One region of the Sphingomonas sp. PSPC2-2 genome, then DNA from elsewhere that is predicted to be linked to it. Evidence: predicted binding sites of a transcription regulator. Region 1 holds the regulator's gene; each other region holds the start of a gene.

Region 1 (5,840 bases):
CGGTATCTTCGATGCGCAGCAGGAACTTGCCGCCATGATGACGGGCATAGAGCCAGTTGAACAAGGCGGTACGCGCCCCGCCAATGTGCAGGAAGCCGGTCGGCGACGGCGCGAACCGGGTGACGACCGTGGCGTCGTTGGGGGTGGTGGTGGCGCCGACGGCAGGGGCCGTGGCAGGATCAGATATTGCGCTCAATCGCGCATGCTCCCAGACTTGAGGATGGATGGCCGGATCAGCCTTCAGCGCCCCTAGCACGCACCTTCCCGCGCTTCAAATCGGCGTGCTTCGGGGGTTTGCTGCCGTCAATGCCCGACTCGAGCGGTGGCTTGAGGCGGAGCGCGACCAACTGGCGCTGTGGGTGCCGGTGGCGCTGGGGGCGGGGATCGCCTTGTGGTTCGTGCTGCCCGATCCGGTGGCGTGGCGTGCGGTGGGGTGTCTTGCGGTGGCGGTGGCGCTTGGCGGCGTGGCGTTCGCGCGGCATGGGCGGGCGGCGCGGGTGGTTGCGGTCGGCGGTTTTTGCGTCCTGCTTGGGCTGGCACTGATCTGGGGCCGCGCCGAGCGAGTCGCGGCGGGCGTGCTGGCGCGCCCGACGATCGCAACCTTCTCCGCGCGGGTCGAGCGGGTGGAGCCGCTGGTGGCGCGGGGGCTCGTGCGTGTGCGGCTCGCGCCGATCCGGGTGCTGGCGGTGCCCGAACGGCGCGGGCCGCCCCAGCCGCTGCCAACGCTCCCCGCGCATCTGCGCGTCAATTTGACCGACGCCGATGTTCCAGTCGGGCTGGCGCCGGGAGCCACGCTGTTGTTGTCGGCGCGGCTGATGCCGCCCCCCGAACCCGCCGTGCCCGGAGCCTATGATTATGCCCGCACCGCCTGGTTCGACGGAATCGGCGCGACTGGGCGTGGCTTCGCGCCGATCCGCGTCATCGCGGGTGGCGGCACGGCGGCGGAAGCGGGGCTGCGCGTGCGATTGTCGCAGCATATTCAGGCGCAAGCAGGCGGGGGCGGGGCAGGGGGCATTGCCGCCGCGCTGGCTACCGGCGACCAGGGCAGCATCCCGATGGCCGACAATGAGGCGATGCGCCGTTCGGGTCTTGCGCATTTGCTCTCGGTCAGCGGCTTGCACATCACGGCGGCGGTCGGCGCGGTGATGGTGCTGGTGATGCGCCTGCTCGCGCTCAGCCCGTGGCTGGCCTTGCGCTGGCGCTTGCCGCTGATTGCAGCGGGAGCGGGGGCGCTCGCGGCGATCGGCTATACGCTGCTGACCGGGGCCGAAGTGCCGACGATCCGGTCCTGCGTCGCGGCCTTATTCGTGCTGATCGCGCTGGCGCTGGGGCGCGAGGCGCTGACGCTGCGGCTGGTTGCAGCGGGCGCGGTGGTGGTGTTGCTGCTCTATCCCGAGGCGCTGGCGGGGCCGAGCTTCCAGCTGTCCTTCGCCGCGGTCGCCTCGATCATCGCGCTCAACGAGCACCCCGCGGTCCGCGGCTGGTTCGGCCCGCGCGAGCAATCTCGGCTGGCAAAGCTGGCGCGCGAGCTCGCTTCGTTGTTGCTGACGGGCCTTGTCGTGGAACTGGCGCTGCTGCCGATCTCGCTGTTCCACTTTCAGAAAGCCGGGGTGTACGGCGCGGTCGCCAATATCGTGGCGATTCCGCTCACCACCTTCGTGACGATGCCGCTGGAGGCGCTGGCATTGCTCTTTGATTGCATCGGCGCGGGGGCACCGTTCTGGTGGGCGACGGCGCGCTCGCTCGATCTACTGCTGTGGATCGCGCACACCACCGCCGCCATTCCCGGATCGGTCGCGCCGCTGCCCGCCATGCCCGGTGCTGCTTACGCCCTGATGGTGGTGGGTGGCCTGTGGCTGGCGTTATGGCGCACGCGCTGGCGGCGGTTGGGGCTGCTGCCGCTCGCGGTCGGCGCGGTATGGGCGCTGCTGACGCCCGCGCCAGACGTGCTGGTGACGGGCGACGGCCGCCACGTCGCGATCCGCACAGCACGCGGCGATCTGGCGCTGCTGCGCGACCGTACCGGCGATTACACCGCCGACATGCTGGCGGAGAATGGCGGGATTGAGGACCTACCGGTGCTGATGTCCGAACAGCCCGAAGCGCGCTGCAGCCGCGACCTGTGCCTGATGACGCGCCGCGCCGGCGGCCGCGACTGGCGCATCCTCGCGACGCGCAGCGCCTATCTCGTCCCCGCGCCCGATCTGATGGCGGCGTGCGCAGAGGCCGACATCGTCATCAGCGAACGCCGCCTGCCGCGCCGCTGCGCACCGCGCTGGCTACGGCTCGACCGGGCGACGCTGGCCCGCAGCGGGGGAGTGGCGATCGCGCTTGGCACGGCGTCGGTTCGCACGGTGCGCCATGCGGGCGACCGGCATCCGTGGGTGACGATGCCGGTATTGCCGGGGGTACGGCACGGACGCTTTGGTGGGAGTGGGAGAAGGGATCAAGCGATGGCCGGGCGTCGATGACGGGCTTCTCGGTTGCGCGAAGGCGGAGCGCCCGTCGGACGGCAGCATATCTGAAACACCGACCGGTATAGAATTGGCCCGACATCATCCTCCCCGCCCGGCGCGGCCAAATTTTGGTGGGAAGCGGTCGTTCAAACTGCGGCTCACTATGAACTTAACTATGGCGTTCTGCGATGATCCACCCAGAGATAACGGTCGGGATTATCAGCAAAAAGGGCCAGTCGTCCGCACCGTCTACATCGGCGGCTCGCAGCGCCCACTGCCCCACAAAAACCCCGCCAACCCCGATAAAGACGAGTCCACAAATTAATAAGAGGCCCGTCAGATTACAGGGCATGTAGCTCCATAGAACCTTTTTAAACCAAATCTCGCGCTTCAAGTCGTGTTTCCCACCGGACTTGCCCATAGTAGAATGCTTGAAGATGGCTATCTACGCAATTGGCGGAAAGCAGATGGCTTTTTAACGTGCCTGCCCCCTTTCTCTCCTTAGACAAGATTGCTTCTGCGGCGTCTCACTGCGACGGATTGAAGAAGAAATAGTGTTCGATCAGCTTCCCGTCTTTCTCACGGGCAACATCGACACCGGTCACCGTGATTTCACCGGGCGGGCCACCCTTCCACCGCGCCGTTGCGACGCCGTGATGGCCGAGGCCAGGCCCATCGATTTCGAAGCGGAAACCGGGCGGCATATCGGCAAGAACACCTGCCACCACCTCGGATATGGCTTTATGGCCGCTGACTGCGCGGGCCGGCTCGAATATTGTTGCATACGCGTGGTAGATCTCGTCGATTGCAGCGAGCCGGACGACGTCGTCACGCTCGTTCCAGACGCGTTGGATGCTCGCGTGCAACAGATCGACTTCTGGCGCTTCCGACACAATTTCCTCCCGCGTTAATCCGGTTGGCTGTTCATAACATCCCTGGGACGAGACTGTTCAGCCTGTTCAAGCCCTTCCAAAGGAAGGAGAGCTATCGAGCCGCTGATCAGGATCTTGAGCGGTGACCATCGGGCGAAACCCGTCAGAGCTCCCCCTCAATCGTACCGCCGCAAAATCCCCGCCAGCTTGCCCTGCACGCGCACTTGCGCCGGTGCATAACGCTGCGGGTCATACGCCCGGTTGGCGGGGTCGAGCCGGATCATCGCGCCTTCGCGGCGGAAGAATTTGAGGGTGGCTTCGCTTTCCTCGATCAGCGCCACGACGATTTCGCCGTCGCGCGCAACCTCCTGGCGCTTGATCAGTGCATAATCGCCGTCGAGGATCCCGGCCTCGACCATCGAATCCCCGGCGACTTCCAGCGCATAATGCTCGCCATTGCCGAGCAGGGCGGCGGGGACGGCAAGCATCGAGGCGCCTTCGAACGCTTCGATCGGCACACCGGCGGCGATGCGGCCGTGCAGCGGGATCTCGATCACGTCATTGGCGGGCTCCGGCATCGCGCGGAGATTGGCGGCGGGCGCAGCAGTGGTTTTGGTCGGTGTGTTGGTGCCACGCTCGGGCATTTTCAGCACTTCGAGCGCGCGCGCTCGATTGGGCAGGCGGCGGATGAACTGACGTTCCTCGAGCGCGCTGATCAGGCGGTGGACGCCCGATTTGGATTTGAGGTCGAGCGCTTCCTTCATTTCCTCGAACGACGGCGACACCCCGGTCTCATCAAGCCGGTCGTTGATGAAGCAGATCAGCTCATGCTGCTTGCGCGTTAGCATCGCTCGGGCCCTTTCGTCGGAACAGACAACGAACCTATACGGAACGAAAAATCACGCGTCAAGCGCGCGCTTTACGGGAGCGCGAGGATTTCCACCGAGTCGCCGGGCTCGGCGGCTGGCGTATGCGGTGCACGGGCAATCAGGCAATCGGCCTCGGCGAGCGTCCGCAACAACGACGAGTCCTGGCGCTGCGCGACATACACCCGCCCGTCGCGCGTCTCCGCTCGCAGATAATCCTGCCGCACGCCGTTGGCGGGCAACGCCGAACCGAGGATCGCCGTGCGCAAAACCGGCATCGCATCGCGCGCGCCGCTCAGATGCGCGATCAGCGGGCGCAGGAACACCGTCGCGGTGACGAAGGCCGACACCGGGTTGCCGGGCAGGCCCAGCACCGTAGTCCCGCGCAAACGCCCTGCCAGCATGGGCTTGCCGGGCCGCAGCGCGATCCGCCAGAAATCGATCCTCCCGCCTGCCGCCTCCAGTGCGGGACGGATCAGGTCATGGTCGCCGACCGAGGCACCGCCGGTGGTGACGAGAATGTCGGCTTCCACCGCCGCAAAGGCGGCGGCGATGGCATCGAGCCGGTCGGGCAGGATGCCGAGCCGAAGGACGTCGACAGGCAAATCACCAAGCAACGTCGCCAGCATCACGCTGTTGGATTCGGGCAGCGCATCGGGTGGCCCGCTGGCACCCGGCGCAACCAGTTCGTCCCCGCTCGCCACGACCGCGACGCGCAGCCGCCGCGCGACCGTCAATTCGGCGTGTCCGGCGATCGCCGCCAGTGCGACGCGCGCTGCTGTCAGCCGCTCGCCCTTCGCGATGAGCACCTCACCGCTGGCGAAATCGAGCCCCCTGCGGCGGATATTGCCGCCGCGCACCGGGCCATCGCCGGACAGAGTAAGGCTGTCGCCCTCGCGCGCGGCCTCTTCCTGAACGAGCACGCTATCGGCCCCCGGCGGCACGGCGGCACCGGTAAAGATGCGCACCGCTTCGTGCGCGCCGCACGTCCCGGTAAAGGGGCGTCCGGCGGCGCTTTCGCCGATCACGCGCAGCGGCCCCGGCAAATCGTCGAACCGCACCGCAAAGCCGTCCATCGCCGAGAGATCGGCATAGGGCTGGGTCCGCAAGGCGTAGACCTCGCTTGCCAGCCAGCGTCCGGCGGCCGCGGCCAGTGGAAGCGTTTCGCTCGGTACTGCGGCACCAAGCGCGAACAGGCGCGCTTGCGCATCGGACACGGAGATCAGAGGAGAGGCCATCGTCATGCTTTCCGGTAAGGCTGGCGGGTATCAGCGGGTCGTCGCGGGTGGGGCAATCCGCTCGATCGTCAGCCGGGTGATCGTACCGCCAGTCGGCGTTGCCGCGACATCGAACCGTCCCCCCAATTGCCGCGCCAGGGTGCTGGCGATGGTCAGGCCGAGGCTGGTCGTGCGGGTCATGTCGAACCCATCGGGCAAACCGGCACCATCGTCGGTAACGCTGAGGTCGAGCGTGTCGTCGGTGCGCTGTACGACCACGTCGATCCGCCCGGTTTCGCGATCGGCAAAGCCATGTTCGAAGGCGTTCGCGACGGCCTCCGCCAGGATCAACGCCAGCGGGATCAGCGCATTGGGATCGAGCACGAGATCGGTTTGCGCGTCGACGCGACACGCGATTCCGGGCTTCCC
Region 2 (5,840 bases), on a different contig from region 1:
TCGCCCGCGCGATCGGAGTCGGCGACGTTCGCGCCATGCCCGAACACCGGCTCGCCCTTGCGGCGGCGATCGACGAAATCGGCGATGCTGGCGCTGGTGCTGTTGAGGAGGGGATAGACCTTGGCCGAGGTCAGCCATTCGGGGCGATGCGCCGGGCCGCCGCTGACGGTGTCGGTCATCAGCACCACCAGCAGGAAAGCCAGGCTCGCGAGGATCAAGCCCTTGAGCGCGCCAAAGCCGAAGCCGAGCGCGCGATCGACCGGCCCCAGCACCGAATCGCGGGTACGGGCACCGATCGCCCGCGCAACCATGCGCCCGCCATAATACGTGCCGCCCGCCAGAATCGCGAAGGCGAGCACCGCCGCGCCCGTCGTCGTGCCGACCACGCCGGTCAACGCATGAGTCAGCGGGACATGGAACAGCTTGATCGCAAACACGATTCCGACCCAGGCGAACAGCGAAAGCACTTCGGTGACGAAGCCGCGCGTGATGCCGAGCGTGGCGGCACCGCCAACGGCGAGCAGGACCAATATGTCGAGGGCGGTAAGATGCATGGCGCGCGTCTTACAAGCGTGGGACGGTGGAAGTCGAGTGGGGTGCGGGCGTGTTGGGGGTTACGGGGTTTGGGGGAGTGCTTTCCTCAACCCGCTCGTTTCGAGCGTAGTCGAGAAAGAGCCACAAGCGCTGTGCCAGGTTTCTCGACTACGCTCGAAACGAACGGACGGAGAGCTACGGACAGGGAGCTACGGACAGGGCAGGGAGAGGATGCGACCAAGAGTCATTACGCTCCACCAGTGGAAGGCTTGTGGGAGGGCGCAACGCCCCCTCACCGCCCCAGCATATGCTCCACAAAGCTGGCCAGCGTGCCGAATCCGCTCAACTTCAACCCGCTCTTGTCGTCCGTCACCGCCGCGGGCAGCAGCGCGCGTTCGAAGCCGAGCTTGCCCGCCTCCTTCAAGCGCAGCGGACCGTGCGCGACCGGGCGGATTTCTCCGGACAAGGCCAGTTCGCCGAACACCACCGCATCGGCGGGCACCGGGCGTTCCGACAGCGCCGAGATGAGTGCCGCCGCCACCGCCAGATCGGCAGCCGGGTCCTGCACGCGGTAGCCACCCGCAATGTTGAGATAGACTTCGCTCGAGGAGAAACTGAGCCCGCAGCGCGCCTCCAGCACCGCCAGCACCATGGCGAGACGCCCGCTGTCCCAGCCGACCACCGCCCGCCGGGGCGTCGCGCCGCTCGCCAAGCGCACGACCAGCGCCTGAATCTCGACCAACACCGGCCGCGTGCCCTCCAGCGCCGGGAACACCGTGGTGCCGGTCATGCCTTCCTCGCGCTGCGTCAGGAACAATGCGCTGGGGTTGGACACTTCGGCCAAGCCTTCCGCCACCATCGCGAACACGCCGATCTCGTCGGTGCCGCCAAAGCGGTTCTTGATCGCGCGCAGGATGCGATATTGGTGGCTGCGCTCGCCTTCGAAGCTCAGCACGGTATCGACCATATGTTCGAGCACGCGCGGGCCGGCGATGCTGCCGTCCTTGGTGACATGGCCGACCAGCACCACCGCAGTGCCGCGTTCCTTGGCGAAGCGGATCAATTCCTGCGCCGAGGCGCGCACCTGGCTGACGGTGCCCGGCGCCCCCTCGATCAAATCGCTATGCATCGTCTGGATCGAATCGATCACCAGCAAGGCAGGCGGCGTCGCCTGGCCGAGCGTGGTGAGAATGTCGCGCGTCGAGGACGCCGCCGCCAGCATCACCGGCGCATGGCCGAGCCCGAGCCGCCGCGCGCGCAAACGCACCTGATCGGCCGCTTCCTCGCCCGAGACATAGGCGACTGGCAGCCCGGCCAGCGCCATCTTCGCGGCCGCTTGCAGGAGCAAGGTGGATTTGCCGATGCCGGGATCGCCGCCGATCAGCGTCGCCGATCCTTCGACGAACCCGCCGCCGAGCGCGCGATCAAGCTCGGCAATGCCGGTGGCGAGCCGATCGGGTAGCGTGATCTCGGCATCGAGGCTGACGAGCTGAAACGCGCGCCCGCCGCCCTGCAGATTATGCTTCGCCTGGAACGGCGTGACGGTAGCGGGAGCTTCCTCGACCAGCGTGTTCCATTCCCCGCAATCGGCGCATTGCCCCTGCCAGCGGTGCGACACCGATCCGCAGGCCTGACAGACATAGCGCTTTTGGAGTTTTGCCATAAGCAGCGATGTAGCAACACCGGAACGAGAGGGGAACAAATTTCGTTGTGGGTCGTGTCGTCCACCCGCCCGGCGCACGCGTTTTTCACGAAATCGGGACGCCGCCTTGTTAGCGGGCGAGTCGCGGGGCTGACCGTCGAGCACGACCCCGCGCCGGGAACAGGGGAAGCACAATGGATTCGGCAACGGCGATTACGCGCGCGCGCAGCGGGCTTGGCAAGAAGACCGAATATAAGAGCCCCGGCACCATGCCATCCTTCGCCGCCGCGACCATCCCTTCCAATGGCAAGCTCGATTGCAGCGGCTTTGTCTATGCTCGCTCGGCGGATGGCGGCAGCACGGGGATGCGATCCAGGAGACCGCACCCGCGCCGTGGCTCGCCCACAACAACGCAATTGCCGTGTGGTATGAAGGCTTTTCGGACGCGCCGTCGGCCTGACTACCCCCGCGCCGGGATCGCCAGACCGCGCTGCACCGCTGGCCGTGCGAGTCCGCGCTCGAGCCATGCCTTTACGTGCGTGAACTGGTCGAAGCCGACCAGCTCGCCTGCCCCGTAGAAATCGACCAGACCGCGTACCCAGCCGAGCATCGAGATATCGGCGATGGTATAATCGTCCCCCAGGAACCAACTCTTGCCCGCGAGCACGCCGTCCATCACGCCGAGGATGCGCTTGGCTTCGGCGACATAGCGGTCACGCGGGCGCTTGTCCTCAAAGTCCTTGCCAGCAAACTTCACGAAGAAGCCGACCTGTCCGAACATCGGCCCAACCCCGCCCATCTGGAACATCACCCACTGGATCGCCTGCCAGCGCGCAGCGGGATCGCTGGGCAGGAACTTGCCGGTCTTTTCCGCCAGATACAGCAGGATCGCGCCGGATTCGAACAAAGCGAGCGGTTTCCCATCCGGCCCATCGGGGTCGAGGATCGCGGGGATCTTGCCATTGGGGTTGAGCGATTCGAAGGCGGGGCTGTGCTGGTCGTCCTTGGCGAAATCGACCAGATGCGGCTCGTAAGCCAGCCCTGTCTCCTCCAGCATGACCGATACTTTCACGCCGTTGGGCGTGGGCAACGAATAGAGTTGCAGCCGGTCGGGCTGGGTGGCGGGCCAGCGTTGCGTGATCGGAAAGGCGGAAAGGTCGGTCATCGGCGCGAAAACTCCTTTGACGCCAGAGATAGTCATCCGGCGATAGCTTCGCTATGGCCCGGCACGATGGAAGCGTCCGATCTCCGCGTAGCCCTGTTCAGCGGCAATTATAACTATACCCGTGATGGTGCCAACCAGACCCTCAACCTCCTGGTCGGCTATCTGCTCAGTCGCGGCGTGAAGGTGCGAATCTATGCACCGACGAGCCGCACCCCAGCATTCCCGCCGGTCGGCGACCTGGTCAGCGCGCCATCGATCAAGATCCCGTTGCGCGGCGAATACAAGCTGACGCGCGGCATGGGCAACCGTGTCCGGCGCGATCTCGACGCCTTCGCGCCCAATATGATCCACGTTTCGGCACCGGACCGTCTGGGGCACAAAGCGCTCAATTATGCTGAAAAGCATAACATCGCCCGGGTTGCTTCGTACCATACGCGGTTCGAGACCTATATGAGCTATTACGGCTTGGGGTTTCTGGTGCCGCCGATGATCGGTATTCAGAAGCGTTTTTACAGCCGGGTCGATGAAGTGCTCGCGCCAAGCCAGGTCATGGGCGAGATCCTGCGCGAATGGGGCGTGCCCACCCCGGTGACGCGCTGGTCGCGCGGGGTCAATCACGATCGCTTCAACCCCGCGCAGCGCGATCTGGCGTGGCGACGTAGCCTTGGCATCGGCGATGACGAGGTTGCGGTCGGCTTTCTGGGGCGGCTGGTCAAAGAAAAGGGGCTGGACGTGTTCGCCGCAGCCCTCCGCACGCTCAAGGCGCGCGGCGTCAAGCACAAGACGCTGGTGATCGGCGAAGGCCCCGCGCGCGACTGGTTCGCGCAGGAAGTGCCCGATGCGGTGTTCGCCGGCTATCTGACCGGCGACGATCTGGGCAAGGCGGTCGCGTCGATGGACGTGTTCTTCAACCCGAGCGTGACCGAGACCTTCGGCAATGTCACTCTGGAAGCCATGGCGGCGGGCGTGCCCGTCGTCGCGGCCCGCGCCAGTGGTGCCGTCGGCCTGATCGCCGACGGCGTCACCGGGCTGATCGTGCCCCCGACCGACATCGAAGGCTACGCCGACGCCCTACAGCGCTTCTGCGAGGACCATGCCTTCCGCAGCACCGCCGGGGCCGCCGGTCATGCCGAGGCCGCGACCTATCAATGGGAACGCATCAACCAGACCGTGCTCGACACCTATTTGAAGGTACTCGCGCGCCGCGCCGCATGACGTGCGCGTTCAGCGCCAATCATAAGCGAGTGGGGCCTCGCGAAACGCGAAGCGATCGACATGGCGCGCGACCGCGCCTTGCAACGCTTCGAGCTGTTCGACTGCGCTAGCCTCGATCCGCACCACAAGCGCATCGGGTTCGGCATCGAAAGTGACGGTGGCATCGCCCGGGAAATTGGCCCCGCGCGCATCCTTTGGGAACACGATCGTGCCGTGCTCTGGGGTGAAGACCACCGCCAGATTGTGCTCCCAATGCTTGCAGGTTTGCTGAAGATACTTGCTCGCATGCGCCGTCGGCACGCGCGCGGTTGTGCTCAGGCTCATATCACGTCTCCGAAGGGGAGGCTCAGCCCCTGCCGCAGCCGCGGCACTTGCGAGGCGACGGCGGAGGAGCTGAAGCCGGGTCATGCTTACAGCCGCTCGATCTTCTGCGCGGCTTCGTCGATCAGCGCGACGACTTCGTGCAGCGTTTCCTGCGCCACGTCCTCGCTGCGCAACTTGTGGATCAACACTTCGCGCAGATTGCCCATCGCCCTGCGCACCGAGGCGCTGTCAGTCCGCGCGCGTTCTGCGCCGACCTCGGCAAGGCGCGCGAACAGCGCCTCGACCTGTTCGGCATTCTCGGCGAGATGCGCGGTGCCGGTCTCGGTGACCGCGAAGAGCTTCTTCGCCCCATCGGCCTGCCGCGCCTCGATCAAGTCCATGTCGTCGAGCAGGGTCAGCGTGGGATAGACGACGCCCGGGCTCGGCGCATAGGCACCCCCCGTCAGTTCCTCGATCGAGCGGATCAGATCATAGCCGTGGCGTGGCTCGTCGGCGATCAGCTTGAGCAGCACCAACCGCAATTCGCCGCCATCGAACATCCGTCGGCCACGCGGACCACCGCGCCCGTCACCGTCGCCCCGGCCGTGCCCATGACCATGGCCACGTCCGAACCCGCCGCCGAAGCCGCCACCAAAGCGCCCGCCCATCGCCATGCCTTTACGACCTGGATGACAGCCACGGTCTCCGCGACCGCCGCGCTCTACAAATACAAACATATCGTTCCTTTCTATAACACGATGGCACTAAGATATATCTTGATTGCATCGACGCAAGGGGTTCGTGCATTTTTTTGGGGGAAACCCTATCTTGGCCTAACTCGCCCGAGGAAAATGATGCCCGACCTGTTCGCGACCTTCGATCCTCCCGCCGCCGACCAGCCGAGCGCCACCGCCCCGCTCGCCGACCGGCTGCGCCCGACGACGCTCGCCGAGGTGGTGGGGCAGGATCATATCACCGGCC
Region 3 (5,840 bases), on a different contig from region 1:
TTGGATGCGCCGGCCGGCATGGGCCGGTGCGGAACCACGGGGCGGACATTGGAGAAGAAGGGCCGGCGCCCCGGAGCGGCTATTTCACGCCGCTGACTTTTGTCGCCCCCCGACGACACCGCGGAGCAGCGCGCGATAGCCACCGTGCATGAGGGCAAGCGCCTCGTTGATCAGGCGCTGGGTGCGGCGGCGTTCGGTCGAGGATTTCCATTCCATGCCGCGCCCGATCGTCATGCCGGGATAGATCAGGCGCCTTGCGATCTCGTGCGACGTCGGTCTGGGCGCGGATGGGGGAGTCAGGAGCATATCGAGTATGTCGAGCAGGAGGTCGAGGCGTCGCCGCTGAAATGCCGTCGGCCGGAACGCGCCGTTGCGGCGCGAGGGCGGCGCGCCGGCGAGGCGCCGATCGAGCCGCCAGGCGGCACGGCGGCGCGCCTCGATCGCCGGGTCGCGCACGATCACATAAGCGAGCGGCTGGCCGGGGGGCGTATCGCGCAGCCAGAGGTGATGTGGACCATCGATGTCGCCGAGAACGACATGGCGACCATCGGACAATGTACGATCAGCGAGGATGATGGGCCAGTCGCCGATGTCGAATGGCGGCGCGTCGGCGATGTCGGGCGGCGCGGCGTCGAGGATGACGGTCGCGGGCGAGATTGATGGCGGCCAAAGCGCCGGTTCACTGGCCGGAAGCGCATCCGGTGCGCATGGAAAAGCAAAGCCCCCATCGACGGGCCATCACCTCCTGCTCGGCCGTGGGCATGCCGCGCGCGTTATTGCGCGAGATCGCCTGATAGTCCTTGCGATAGGCGGGGTTGCGGCGGAGGAATTCCTGTGCGAATCCCGCGAAATCGAGATTGCGCCGCGTCGCGCCGTTTCCCCTGCGTTCTCCGGTCATCGCCAGGCCCTTCGAGGTGGGGGGCACAGCTTGGATGCGGGGATCGAGCGGGAACATTCCAAGTTCTAGAGGAGCTTATCCCCAGAAATTGGGAGGCCGCCCGGCGCGAACGCCGGGCGGCTCGTGGCGGGGTCAGGTCTTGCTGCGGCGCTGCGGCCGGGTCCAGACCAGATCGAAGGTGCCCTCGGGTTTCTCGAAGAGCTGCGCGAAGATCGGAGCGACGAAGCTGGGATCGTCGAGCTTGACCGAGAGGTAGGGACGATCGTCGTTCGTCCGCTTGGTCCAGGCGGCGCCGACTTCCGATTCGCCGAGAAGGACGCGGTGGCTCGGCGCATTGCCGGTCACATTGTCCAGGGGAACGATCCGAACCGCTTTGGCGTGGAGCGCGAGGGTGAAGATTTCGCCGCGAAGCTCGCCGGAGATTTTCTTGAAGCTGCCAATCTTGCTCATGTCCTTGTCCTTTCCATGTCTCGGGCCGCGCCCTTGCGGCCTCGATGCGCATGGGAAGTCAGCGGGCGGTCGACGCCGCAGCCATCGGCCCGCAGCGTCAGCGGAGGACGGCGGAAAACGGACTTTCTTGTCTCGCGAGGAACGGCGGCACGCCGGGGGAAGAAAGTTCGGGAGCAGCCGTTGCGGCAAGTCGACCGAGCGATAGCGGCCTGCTGACAGATGCGCGGTATCGAGGGGCCGTGAGGGTGTGGCGCGAATATGGAAATGAGACCGGGCGGCGATGGCCGTGACAAGAAACCTTGCGAGGCCCGCGGAACATCATTCGATGGGCTTGCCAATGTGTTCCGTTTTTGTTCTCATGGGCGCATGACGCTCGATTCGATTGCCACCGCCATCCTCTCCGCGCCGGGCTGGGCTCGGGTCGGCCTGACCATGCGCGATGAACAGATGCGGGAACGTGCTGCCGACACGATTGCGGCCACAATCCTCGACCGACTTGAGAAGATCGAGGTGCCGGTGGACCGCGATCAACTGGCTTGGCCGTTCTGATGCCGCAAAGGGCCAGTACCCGCCCGCGCCGATCTGCCGGATCGAACGGACGGGCGCCGCTGGCACGACCTAACTGGTATGGGAACGGTCTAGCCGGCAGCGCCGTCCCTGACGCCTCGATCGGCGTCGCGGGCTGACTCTGCCACTGATGTTTGTGCCGAGCCGAGCTGCGACCATGCCATGCAGGCGATGATGCACGCCCCGACCACACTCATGACGGTGAGCGCCATCCCCGTGCCCAATGCGAGTCCGACGATACCGTGGATGGCTTGATATCCTGCAAAGCCGGCGGGCAGAACGAATAGCAACGCGATAACGAGGCGCACGGTCGGCGACTGCGTCAGGTCGAAGAGAAGCCGGCCGGCGCTCAGGGTCAAGACGCCCGCGAGGAAGCCGCCAAGGATCGAAACGATAAAGTCCTGACCATGGTTATGGAGCCAGAATCCGGCGGCGAGGCCGACATAGAGCGGTAGCGCATGGACCGCGAGAGTGATCGCGAGCCAGAAGATATAGAGCCCGGCGAACAGGCCGAGCACAAGCAGGATGGTCATGTGCGTCCTCCATGCAACATGGATCTCGGACGCGCCCTCCACCACCTCCACAGCGCGATCTGCATGAAGAGGATAGCAGGCGAGTCCATCTGGGGAAATGGCCAAAGCGGGGCCTGTCGGTCTTGGGGTGACTGAGTTTCGATCAGGCCCATGGGTCGTACTCACGAACCACCTGGTCCGGATTGCCGTCGAACTCGTCGCTCGGCATCGCGATATAGCCTCGGTCGGTCTTGATCAGGACGATGACGATCATCAGCGTCCTGGCGAGGCTCCAGGCGAACGACTGTGCGGTGGTCAGCGGCATGATGAACGGCTCCTGTCGGGGAGCGGAGACCATCCCCGCTCGACAGGCGCCCCGCCGGCCGGGGACAGGTCGCAATCACCGCGCGATGCGCGGCCGCACGCCTTGGCGTAGCGGACCCTTTACGGGTTGATTGAAGGAGACCTGGCTTCGCGCCCAGGGATTAGCGCCAGCCGAGCGGGGATGGGCTTCGCGCCGAACGTGTGCCGCCATGCCGCGCCGCACAGTCGTTCGCCTGGAACCTCGCCGCTCGTGAAGGTTGCGGCTGGTTGGCCCATCCCAGCGCTACCGCGAAGTGAAATGGTCATCGTCCGGCCGGACTGAGACGAACTGACCGCGCTTGCAAAGTCGCGCGCGTGCGCCATTCTCGCGGCATGAGCATCGAACTCGCCAAGGAACTCTGCCATACGGGCAGATCACATGCAGCGGCGTCTTGCCTATTATATAGAGCCACAGTTGAGCATGCAGTCGTTGAGGGTATCGAGGATACCGCATCTCACGCCTTCAACGGGCCAAACTCGCTGTCGATTCAGTATCTGCTTGGTCTTGGCCTGGAACTGATGTTGAAATCGGCGATCGTCGCCTGCGACCCCGACGTCGATGCCAAATATCTTCAGAACAAAGTCGGCCACGATCTGGTCGGGGCGCTCGACGAGGCCGAGAAGCGTGGATTCGTATCGGAAGCCCCTAATTTGCGCGAAATCCTGGAGGTATTGCGAGCGCCCTATAAGCAGCACTGGTTTCGGTACGAGAGACCCGAGCAGTTTCAATTGCCAGCAGACTTCGACCAGATCGTGGAAGCGCTGACGGTCCTCGAAGAGGCGCTGCAGGCAAAGCTCGCGCTTGCTGGGGCGGCAGAGGCCTAGCTCATGGATGCTCAAAGGGAATGTCGCTCCCGGGCGCTTGATGCCCGAGGGCGACTGGCATCGGTCATGCCCGGCGGCGAGAACGTGGTAATGCGGCCCCGCTCGAAGGCGGGGCCGCAGCCAGCGGCTCAGGCGGGCGGGTTCCAGATGATGACCTTCTTCTTCGGGTCATCGCCCGGCGCGTTGGCGACGTTGCCGTAGATCGTCCCGAACTCGGGAGCCGAGAGCGAAACCGAGATATATTCGTTGCCCTTCTCCGAGACCTTGATCCAGCCGGCGCCGAGCTCGAAGCCGTTCTTGCGGCTGATGATGCGGTAATCCGGCGCCAGGTCGTGCGACTTGCGCACGTTGGGGACCAGGGCGATCGGCGCGGTGACGACGAGGGTCGCGAGCGTGCCTTCCAGGGTGTTGTCGGCCTTGACGGTGAGGTTTGCGATCGTGACAGCCATTTTCAGAACTCCTTCGGTTGCTCGGGGACCATCCCCGATGGCGCCTACCGAAGGGGCCGGAAGCCGACGTCACCGAAGCGTAGCGCAGGGGAACCCCCTTGCGGGGTTGACGGCACGAGGCGAGCGAGCCCCGCAGACAGGCGACAAGGAGGGGGTGGTCCAAAGCGGCTGAGGTAGTGCTTGTGGCTTCGATCGGACCTGGAAAGGCCACGGCTACATGGTCATGCTTCGACTAGCGTCGTCGCTCCGGGACGACCTGCGCCCAACCGCGCGCGCGGGACTCGCCCCGGTTCGCGCACATCACGCCGAGAGCAGGATAGCGATCTGCCGGAGAAAATCGGCTCGTAGCAGGGTAGCGTTGGCGCCGAAATGCGCTTCGCGATGGTGGTTGGGACACAGGCAAATGACGTTCGCCAGCGTGTCGGGGCCATCTTCGTAAAGAGGCACGATATGGTGCGTTTCGAGATAGATCGCGCCGTCTGCCCGCAGGAAGCCGGGGACGCCGCAATATTCGCAACAGCCGCCAGCCCGCATCAGCGCTGCTTCGCGAATCCTGGAATCGCGAACATAGACAAGGCCGGACTGTTCACGACGGCGGACAGCTAGATCCTCCGGAGCGGAAGGCCCGAACTGGTCGACGAAGCGCGGGCCTGCTGTCCCACGTGCCAAGACATGTGCGCCCGTCGCGCCGTCATAGGCGATCAACGTCCAGGGCTCAGGATCAAGCGCGCGTTCGGTCACCTTCGAGGCTTTGGCATCGGGGTCATCGCGCCCGCGGCGGATGCCGGCGTTGAGGATCACGCGGATCGCGAGATTGTCGCGGCGCGCAAGCTGGAGTGCCTGGTCGAGTTTTTCGGCTCGGCGGCCCCAGGGATTGCCACATCCACGCTCGAATTGAATTCGCGCGTCCTCCCGGAAATTGCCCCGATGGACGATGCGGCCATCGGGCTCCTGATCGAGAACGACGTGCCAGAGATTGAGCACGATGGCGTTGCTCGGCTCGACGAATACCCACTCGTAGCAGTATTTGGGATTGGTGCGTGCGCCGGCCGCGCCGCGTTTGCTGTTGGACCAGTCGGAGACGTCTAGGCCCGCATCGCGCACGAGGTCATGGACAAAATCCTTGCGCGTTGGCCGAAGGTCTTCGAGCGTGGGCATACTCGCCAATCTAGCGCCGACTTCTTAAAATGCCGGCATCACTCTCACACGGTTTTGCGTTGCATCGCCGCCTGACATTGCCAGAATGGCCGCATGAGCGTGCCGGAGCCCGAACCATTGCTGCGCATGAACCTTGCGCCCGACCTACCGCATTTCGGCAAGCATTTCGTCTATCATGGCCGGAGCGGCGTCCTGACATTCCGGATCGACGTCCAAGACCATACCCATGACGGACATGTACTGATTGGCGGTACGATCCTTCATGGGACGGAAAGCTATCCAACCGGCCATGTCGCGGACAGTGCGGGCAGGCAGCTCAGCGTCATTGTCACGGAAAGCGAATATATGCGCTTGTCGAATGACCCGCTGGGCTGAAACCGGGAGCCGCGCTGATCGGGGTCAGGACTGACCTCGGTCGCGGAAATCCCAGACCACGATGCCCATCTTGCGGGCCTTGTCCGCAAGATTATCCTGAATGCCCGTCCCGGAAAAGACGATTACCCCCTTTGGCACGACCGCCAGCATCGTGTCGTTGCGCTTGAATGGCGCGGCCCGAGAATGTTTGTCCCAGTCCGGTTTGTACGGGTCTTGCGGGACATTGTTGTCACGCGCCCAACA
Region 4 (5,840 bases), on a different contig from region 1:
CGAGATCGGCATGGCGCACGCGGTCGCCCTCGGTCTTCACTTGGGCGAGATCGATGCCGAGATCGGCGGCGCGTGCGCGCACGGCGGGAGAGGCGAGGACCACTTTCTCCCTCTCCCCTTCAGGGGAGAGGGTCGGGGAGAGGGGCTGTGCTGGAACGCTGGGGGCACCGCCCGTTGCGGACGTCCCCTCTCCCCGGCCCTCTCCCCGGAGGGGAGAGGGAGAAGCTGCCTCCACTCCCGGATTTTCGGCCTCATATTGCTCGGCCACCTCAACTTGCTCGGCGCTGGCCGGCGCGATGTTGACCGTATCGGTCACCGGCTCCAGCGCAGGCGCTTCCGCTGCCGAGAAATCGCCCTCGGTCTCGATCACCACCAGCGCCGCGCCGATCGACACCTGGTCGCCGACCTCGCCCGCCAGTTCGATCACAATGCCCGACACGGGCGATTCCATCTCGACCGTCGCCTTGTCGGTCATCATGTCGGCAATCTGCTGGTCTTCCTCGATCCGGTCGCCGACCTTCACATGCCAGGCGACGATTTCGGCCTCGGAAATGCCTTCGCCGATATCGGGGAGTTTGAACGTAAAACGCGCCATTATGCGTCCTTCATGATTTTCTTGAGCGCCTCGCCGATACGGACGGGGCCCGGGAAATACGCCCATTCCAGGCTGTGCGGGTACGGCGTGTCGAAGCCGGTGACGCGCTCGATCGGCGCTTCGAGATGGTAGAAGCAGCGCTCCTGCACCAACGCCGACAGCTCCGCGCCAAAGCCGCCAGTGCGCGTCGCTTCATGCACGATCATGCAGCGCCCGGTCTTCTGGACCGACGCCTCGATCGTCTCGATGTCGAGCGGCACCAGCGTGCGCAGATCGATCACCTCGGCATCGACCCCCGCTTCGACGATTACCGACAGCGCGACGTGGACCATCGTGCCATAAGCCAGCACCGTCAGCGCCTCGCCCGGCCGCACCACCTTGGCCTTGCCCAGTTCGATCTTGTAATAGCCGGTCGGCACGTCGCCCGCCGGATGCTGCGACCAATTCTGCGTGGGCCGGTCCCAATGGCCGTCGAACGGGCCGTTATAGATGCGCTTTGGCTCGAAGAAGAGCGTCGGATCATTGTCCTCGATCGCCGCGATCAGCAGGCCCTTGGCGTCGTACGGCGTCGACGGGATTACCGTCTTGATGCCCGAGACATGGGTGAAGATCCCCTCGGGGCTCTGGCTGTGCGTCTGCCCGCCGAAAATGCCGCCGCCGAACGGGGAGCGCACCGTGATCGGCGCGGTGAATTCCCCGGCCGAGCGATAGCGCAAGCGCGCCGCCTCGCTCACCAACTGGTCGAGCGCAGGATAGATATAATCGGCGAACTGGATTTCGGGCACCGGCCGCAAGCCATAGGCCCCCATCCCCACCGCGACGCCGATGATGCCGCATTCGGTGATCGGCGTATCGAACACGCGGGTCTTGCCATATTTGGACTGCAAGCCCGCGGTCGCGCGGAACACGCCGCCGAAATAGCCGACATCCTCGCCCATCACGACGATATCGGGGTCACGGTCCATCATCACGTCCATGGCGGAATTGATCGCCTGGATCATGTTCATGCGGGTGGAGGTCGGGGTTTCGGAAGCGGTTTCGGTTTCTGGCATGATGTCGCTCATAATCCCTCTCCCATCGGGAGAGGGAGGGAGGCGCGAAGCGCCGGAAGGGTGAGGGTGACCGGGCGCGGGGCATCGCCCTCACCCTTCCCATCGCTGACGCGATGGGCCCCTTCCCTCTCCCAATGGGAGAGGGAGATTTTGCGCGCACCCATCACTTGCGCGCCCATGGGCGGCCGCTGGCGGTTTCTTCGGCGATCATTTGCGCCTGCTGCTCGCGCAAATGCCACGGCATTTCCTCGAACACGCCATCGAACAGACTGTCGAGCGGCTGGTGCAGGCCGTGGCCGAGCACGCCGTTCGCCTCGGCTTCCTTCTGCGCGGCCTTCACTTGCTCCGCCAACTCCTTGTCCTGCGCTGCATGGCGTTCCTCGTCCCATTCGCCGATCGCGATGAGATGATCCTTCAACCGCGCGATCGGATCGCCCAGCGGCCAGGCCGTCGGCTCACCCGCCGAGCGATATTGCCCCGGATCGTCCGAAGTCGAATGGCCTTCGGCGCGATAGGTGAAATGCTCGATCAGCGTCGGCCCCTGGTTGGTGCGCGCGCGCTCCGCCGCCCAGGCGGTGGCGGCATAGACCGCCAGCGCGTCATTGCCGTCGACGCGAAGCCCGGCGATCCCATAGCCGACCGCGCGCGCCGCGAAGGTCGTCGATTCCGCGCCCGCAAACCCGGAGAAGCTCGAAATCGCCCATTGATTGTTGACGACGTTGAAGATCACCGGCGCGCGGTAGACGCTGGCAAAGGTGCAGGCCGAATGGAAATCGCCCTCGGCGGTCGATCCCTCGCCGCACCAGGTCGCCGCGATGCGCGTATCGCCCTTGGCAGCACTCGCCATCGCCCAGCCGACCGCCTGCGGATATTGCGTCGCCAGATTGCCCGAGATCGAAAAGAACCCCGCTTCCTTGACCGAATACATGATCGGCAATTGCTTGCCGTGCAACCGGTCGGCGGTGTTCGAATAGATCTGGTTCATCATGTCGACCATCGACCAGCCGCGCGCGATCAGCAGGCCCTGTTGGCGATAGGAGGGGAAGCACATGTCTTCATAATCGAGCGCAAAGGCGGCGGCGACCGCGACCGCCTCCTCGCCGGTGCACTTCATGTAGAAGCTGGTCTTGCCCTGGCGCTGCGCGCGGAACATGCGCTCGTCGAACGCGCGCACCAGCGCCATGCTGCGCAACATGCCCCGCAGCATATCGGGCGACAGCCGCGGGTTCCACGCGCCGACCGCCTGGCCGTTCTCATCGAGCACGCGCACCAGTTGATAGGCGAGATCGGTGAAGCTCTCGGCATGGTCGGCAGTGTCGGGCCGCCGCGTTTCGCCTGCGGGTGGAATCGCCACCTGCGTAAAATCGACCGTGTCGCCGGGCCGGAATTTGGGTTCGGGCACATAGAGCGACAAAGGCGGCAAATTGGGCTTCAAATGCGCAGGAACGCGGTCGCTTGCCATGATCTCTCCAAACGGGGCGTGCGCTGTACCAACGCTCGGGCACGCAGAAACGCTCTTTCGAATCGTTGTTATAAAATTTCGTGAGCTTTGGCGAGAGGGGCGAACGCGGGGAAACGACGGACCGTCCCAATTGCGATAAGGGGCCGCTTGACTCGGGTCACACAAACAGAACAAAATAGGAACGAACCTATTGTGCGAGTCGTGGCCGTGTCCTGTCCTGCCATCCCCTCCTCGGCCATCATAGCCGAGCTTCGCGAAAGCCTGAAGAAGGTGGAACGTGACGGGCTGCGTCGTCGCCCGGTGCTGCCCTTCGGGATCGGCGCGATCGACGAGAAGCTGGCGCCCGGCGGGCTCCGGCTCGATTCGCTGCATGAGATCGCCGCCGCCAGCGCCGCCCCGTCGGACGATGCCGCCGCGACGCTGTTCATGGCCGGAATCGCGGCGCGCGCCTGGGGCCCGGTGCTGTGGGTGGTGCGGCGGCGCGATCTGTTCGCGCCAGGGCTGTACCAGGCCGGGCTCGCCCCCGAACGGCTGATCTATGCCGAGGCGGCCGACGATGCCGAATTGCTCGCCTTGATGGAGGAGGGGCTCCGCCACCGTGGCCTTGGCGCGGTGGTCGGCGAAGTGAAGCGCGCGGCGATGCCCAATACGCGGCGGCTGCAACTGGCGGCGGAGGGCGGCAAGACGATTGCCTTGCTGCTCAAGCGCCATGCCCGCGCGGCGACGGATAAAGGCGGTGGCAATCCGCTCGCGGTGCCGTCCGCCGCCGTGACGCGCTGGCGCATCGCCGCCGCGCCGTCCGCCCCGTTGCCGGTCGGCGCTAACGGAGTCGGGCGGGCACGCTGGCGGGTGGAGCTGGTCCGCCAACGCGGCGGCGAACCCGCCGACTGGACGATGGAGGCATGCGATGAAACGGGTCGCCTCGCTCTACCTGCCCGACTGGCCGATCGAACGGCTGGCGCAGGCCGAGCGTATCGCCACGCCGCCTGAGCGCGCGTCAGTCGATACCGCCCCGCTGAACGCGATCGCCGCGCAGGAACAGGCCGTCGCCTGTTCGGTGCCGCGCGGTGGTGGCTGGCGTCCCGGCGCGCGCTGGGCACGGACCGAAGCGCCACCCCGCGACCGTCGCGCCGGGCGCGTGAGCGAGGCGGCGGCGCATCCGTTCAAGGCGATGCCGCCCGATGAAGGGCGCACGCCGGTGCGCGATCCGCGCAAGGGTGCCGCTTCTGCCTCCCCTCCCTGGAAGGGAGGGGCCGGGGGTGGGTCGGCTGATGACAGCCCGTCCGCCCGCTTACGGGCCGACCCACCCCCTACCCCCTCCCTTCCAGGGAGGGGAGGAAAAGCGGCAGCACCCGCCCCCTGCATCACCAGCCTCCAATCCGGCAATGCTCTGGTCATCGCCGCCGCCTGCCCCGCCGCGCGCGCGCTCGGGCTCGCGCCCGGCATGGCGGTGACGCAGTCGCGTGCGCTGGTGCCCGGGCTCGACATCCGCCCCGCCGACCCGGAGGGCGACCGCGCCGCCTTGCTGCGCCTCGCCCTGCTCGCGGCCAGGCGTTGGTGCCCGGTGGTGATGCCGTCGGGCGAGGACGGGCTGTTCCTCGATATCACCGGCACCGCGCATCTGTTCGGCGGGGAGGCGCGGATGGCGCGGCGGATCGTGGCGTTGCTAAAGCGGCACGGCTTCACCGCGCGCGTCGCCGTGGCGGATACGCCGGGCGCGGCGTGGGCGCTGGCGCGCTACGCCCCGCAAATCTGCCCGCCCGGCGCACACCTCGACGCCCTCGCCCCGCTGCCGACCGCTGCGCTGCGGCTCGAACCGCGCGCGCGCGACTTGCTCAAACGGCTGGGGATCGAGACGATCGGCCAGCTCGCCGCCTTGCCCCGCGCCCCGCTCGCGCGCCGGTTCGGCGGCACGCTCATCGCGCGGCTGGATCAAGCATCGGGGCGGCTGGCGGAACCGCTCGCCCCCGTCATCCCGCCCGAAGCGATCGCCGTCGTGCAACGCTTCGCCGAGCCGATCGCCACCGCCGAAGCGATCGCGCATTGGCTCGGGGTGTTGATGCCGCGCCTCGTCACCGCACTGGCCGAAGCGGGGCTCGGCGCGCGCCTGATCGATCTGGTCGCCGATCGCATCGACGGCGTGCCGCAGCGCCTGCGCATCGGCCTCGCCCGCCCGACTCGCGACGGCGCGCATCTGCTGCGGCTGATCGTGCGCCGGATCGAGGAAATCGCGCCGGGCTATGGCATCGATGCGCTCGCGCTCCACGTCCGCCGCGCCGATCCGCTCGGCGCCGAGCCCTTTGCCGAAACGCTCGAAGACCGCGCGCCCGATCTTGCGCCGCTGATCGACACGCTCGCCAACCGCATTGGCATAAGCGCGCTGTGGCGCAGCGTGGCGGTCGAAAGCGACGTGCCCGAACGCTCGGTCGCCACCGCCCCGCCGCTCGACCCACCGGCACGCGCCGCACCCAAGATCAAGCCCGACGATGTCCGCCAGCTCGATCGCTCGCGCCCGCTGCATCCCTGGGATCCGCGCTGGCCGCGCCCGGTGCGGCTGTTGCGGCGGCCCGAACTGCTCGACCATGTCCTCGCCGAATTGCCCGACCAGCCGCCCAAGCGCTTCACCTGGCGCGGCATGGCGCACCGCGTGGTCCGCGCCGACGGCCCCGAACGCATTCTCGGTGAATGGTGGAAGCGCGGCACCGAGCGGCACAGCGTGCGCGACTATTTC

What was found. The regulator LexA, encoded in region 1, represses DNA repair genes until DNA is damaged. The targets are predictions, from matches to a motif close to GTTCCNCNCTTGTTCT.
Region 2: the regulator LexA is predicted to act here: its motif matches at 2,219-2,234, upstream of radA (DNA repair protein RadA).
Region 3: the regulator LexA is predicted to act here: its motif matches at 1,690-1,705, upstream of ACP7BY_RS20625 (DUF6771 family protein).
Region 4: the regulator LexA is predicted to act here: its motif matches at 3,277-3,292, upstream of ACP7BY_RS11955 (ImuA family protein).

The regions. Positions count from the first base shown of each region.
Region 1 covers NZ_JAFCWU010000002.1:352,804-358,643, forward strand. The annotation lists gene gltX (glutamate--tRNA ligase) at 1-196, opposite strand, end outside; gene ACP7BY_RS05880 (ComEC/Rec2 family competence protein) at 225-2,471, shown strand; gene ACP7BY_RS05885 (nuclear transport factor 2 family protein) at 2,984-3,349, opposite strand; gene lexA (transcriptional repressor LexA) at 3,505-4,176, opposite strand; gene ACP7BY_RS05895 (molybdopterin molybdotransferase MoeA) at 4,248-5,432, opposite strand; gene ACP7BY_RS05900 (sensor histidine kinase) at 5,463-5,840, opposite strand, start outside.
Region 2 covers NZ_JAFCWU010000001.1:314,175-320,014, forward strand. The annotation lists gene ACP7BY_RS01470 (CvpA family protein) at 1-554, opposite strand, end outside; gene radA (DNA repair protein RadA) at 827-2,197, opposite strand; gene ACP7BY_RS01480 (glutathione binding-like protein) at 2,637-3,341, opposite strand; gene ACP7BY_RS01485 (glycosyltransferase family 4 protein) at 3,408-4,556, shown strand; gene ACP7BY_RS01490 (DUF2218 domain-containing protein) at 4,566-4,880, opposite strand; gene ACP7BY_RS01495 (PadR family transcriptional regulator) at 4,967-5,533, opposite strand; gene ACP7BY_RS01500 (replication-associated recombination protein A) at 5,714-5,840, shown strand, end outside.
Region 3 covers NZ_JAFCWU010000021.1:4,566-10,405, forward strand. The annotation lists gene ACP7BY_RS20605 (DNA -binding domain-containing protein) at 85-462, opposite strand; partial or broken gene ACP7BY_RS20610 (DUF2285 domain-containing protein) at 526-657, opposite strand; gene ACP7BY_RS20615 (transcriptional regulator domain-containing protein) at 680-955, opposite strand; gene ACP7BY_RS20620 (DUF736 domain-containing protein) at 1,031-1,348, opposite strand; gene ACP7BY_RS20625 (DUF6771 family protein) at 1,715-1,897, shown strand; gene ACP7BY_RS20630 (hypothetical protein) at 1,987-2,448, opposite strand; gene ACP7BY_RS20635 (hypothetical protein) at 2,591-2,752, opposite strand; gene ACP7BY_RS20640 (hypothetical protein) at 3,124-3,615, shown strand; gene ACP7BY_RS20645 (DUF736 domain-containing protein) at 3,744-4,064, opposite strand; gene ACP7BY_RS20650 (HNH endonuclease) at 4,365-5,222, opposite strand; gene ACP7BY_RS20655 (hypothetical protein) at 5,316-5,597, shown strand; gene ACP7BY_RS20660 (DUF2493 domain-containing protein) at 5,622-5,840, opposite strand, start outside.
Region 4 covers NZ_JAFCWU010000006.1:6,377-12,216, reverse strand. The annotation lists gene ACP7BY_RS11970 (dihydrolipoamide acetyltransferase family protein) at 1-595, opposite strand, end outside; gene ACP7BY_RS11965 (alpha-ketoacid dehydrogenase subunit beta) at 595-1,602, opposite strand; gene ACP7BY_RS11960 (3-methyl-2-oxobutanoate dehydrogenase (2-methylpropanoyl-transferring) subunit alpha) at 1,811-3,109, opposite strand; gene ACP7BY_RS11955 (ImuA family protein) at 3,380-4,099, shown strand; gene ACP7BY_RS11950 (Y-family DNA polymerase) at 4,017-5,840, shown strand, end outside.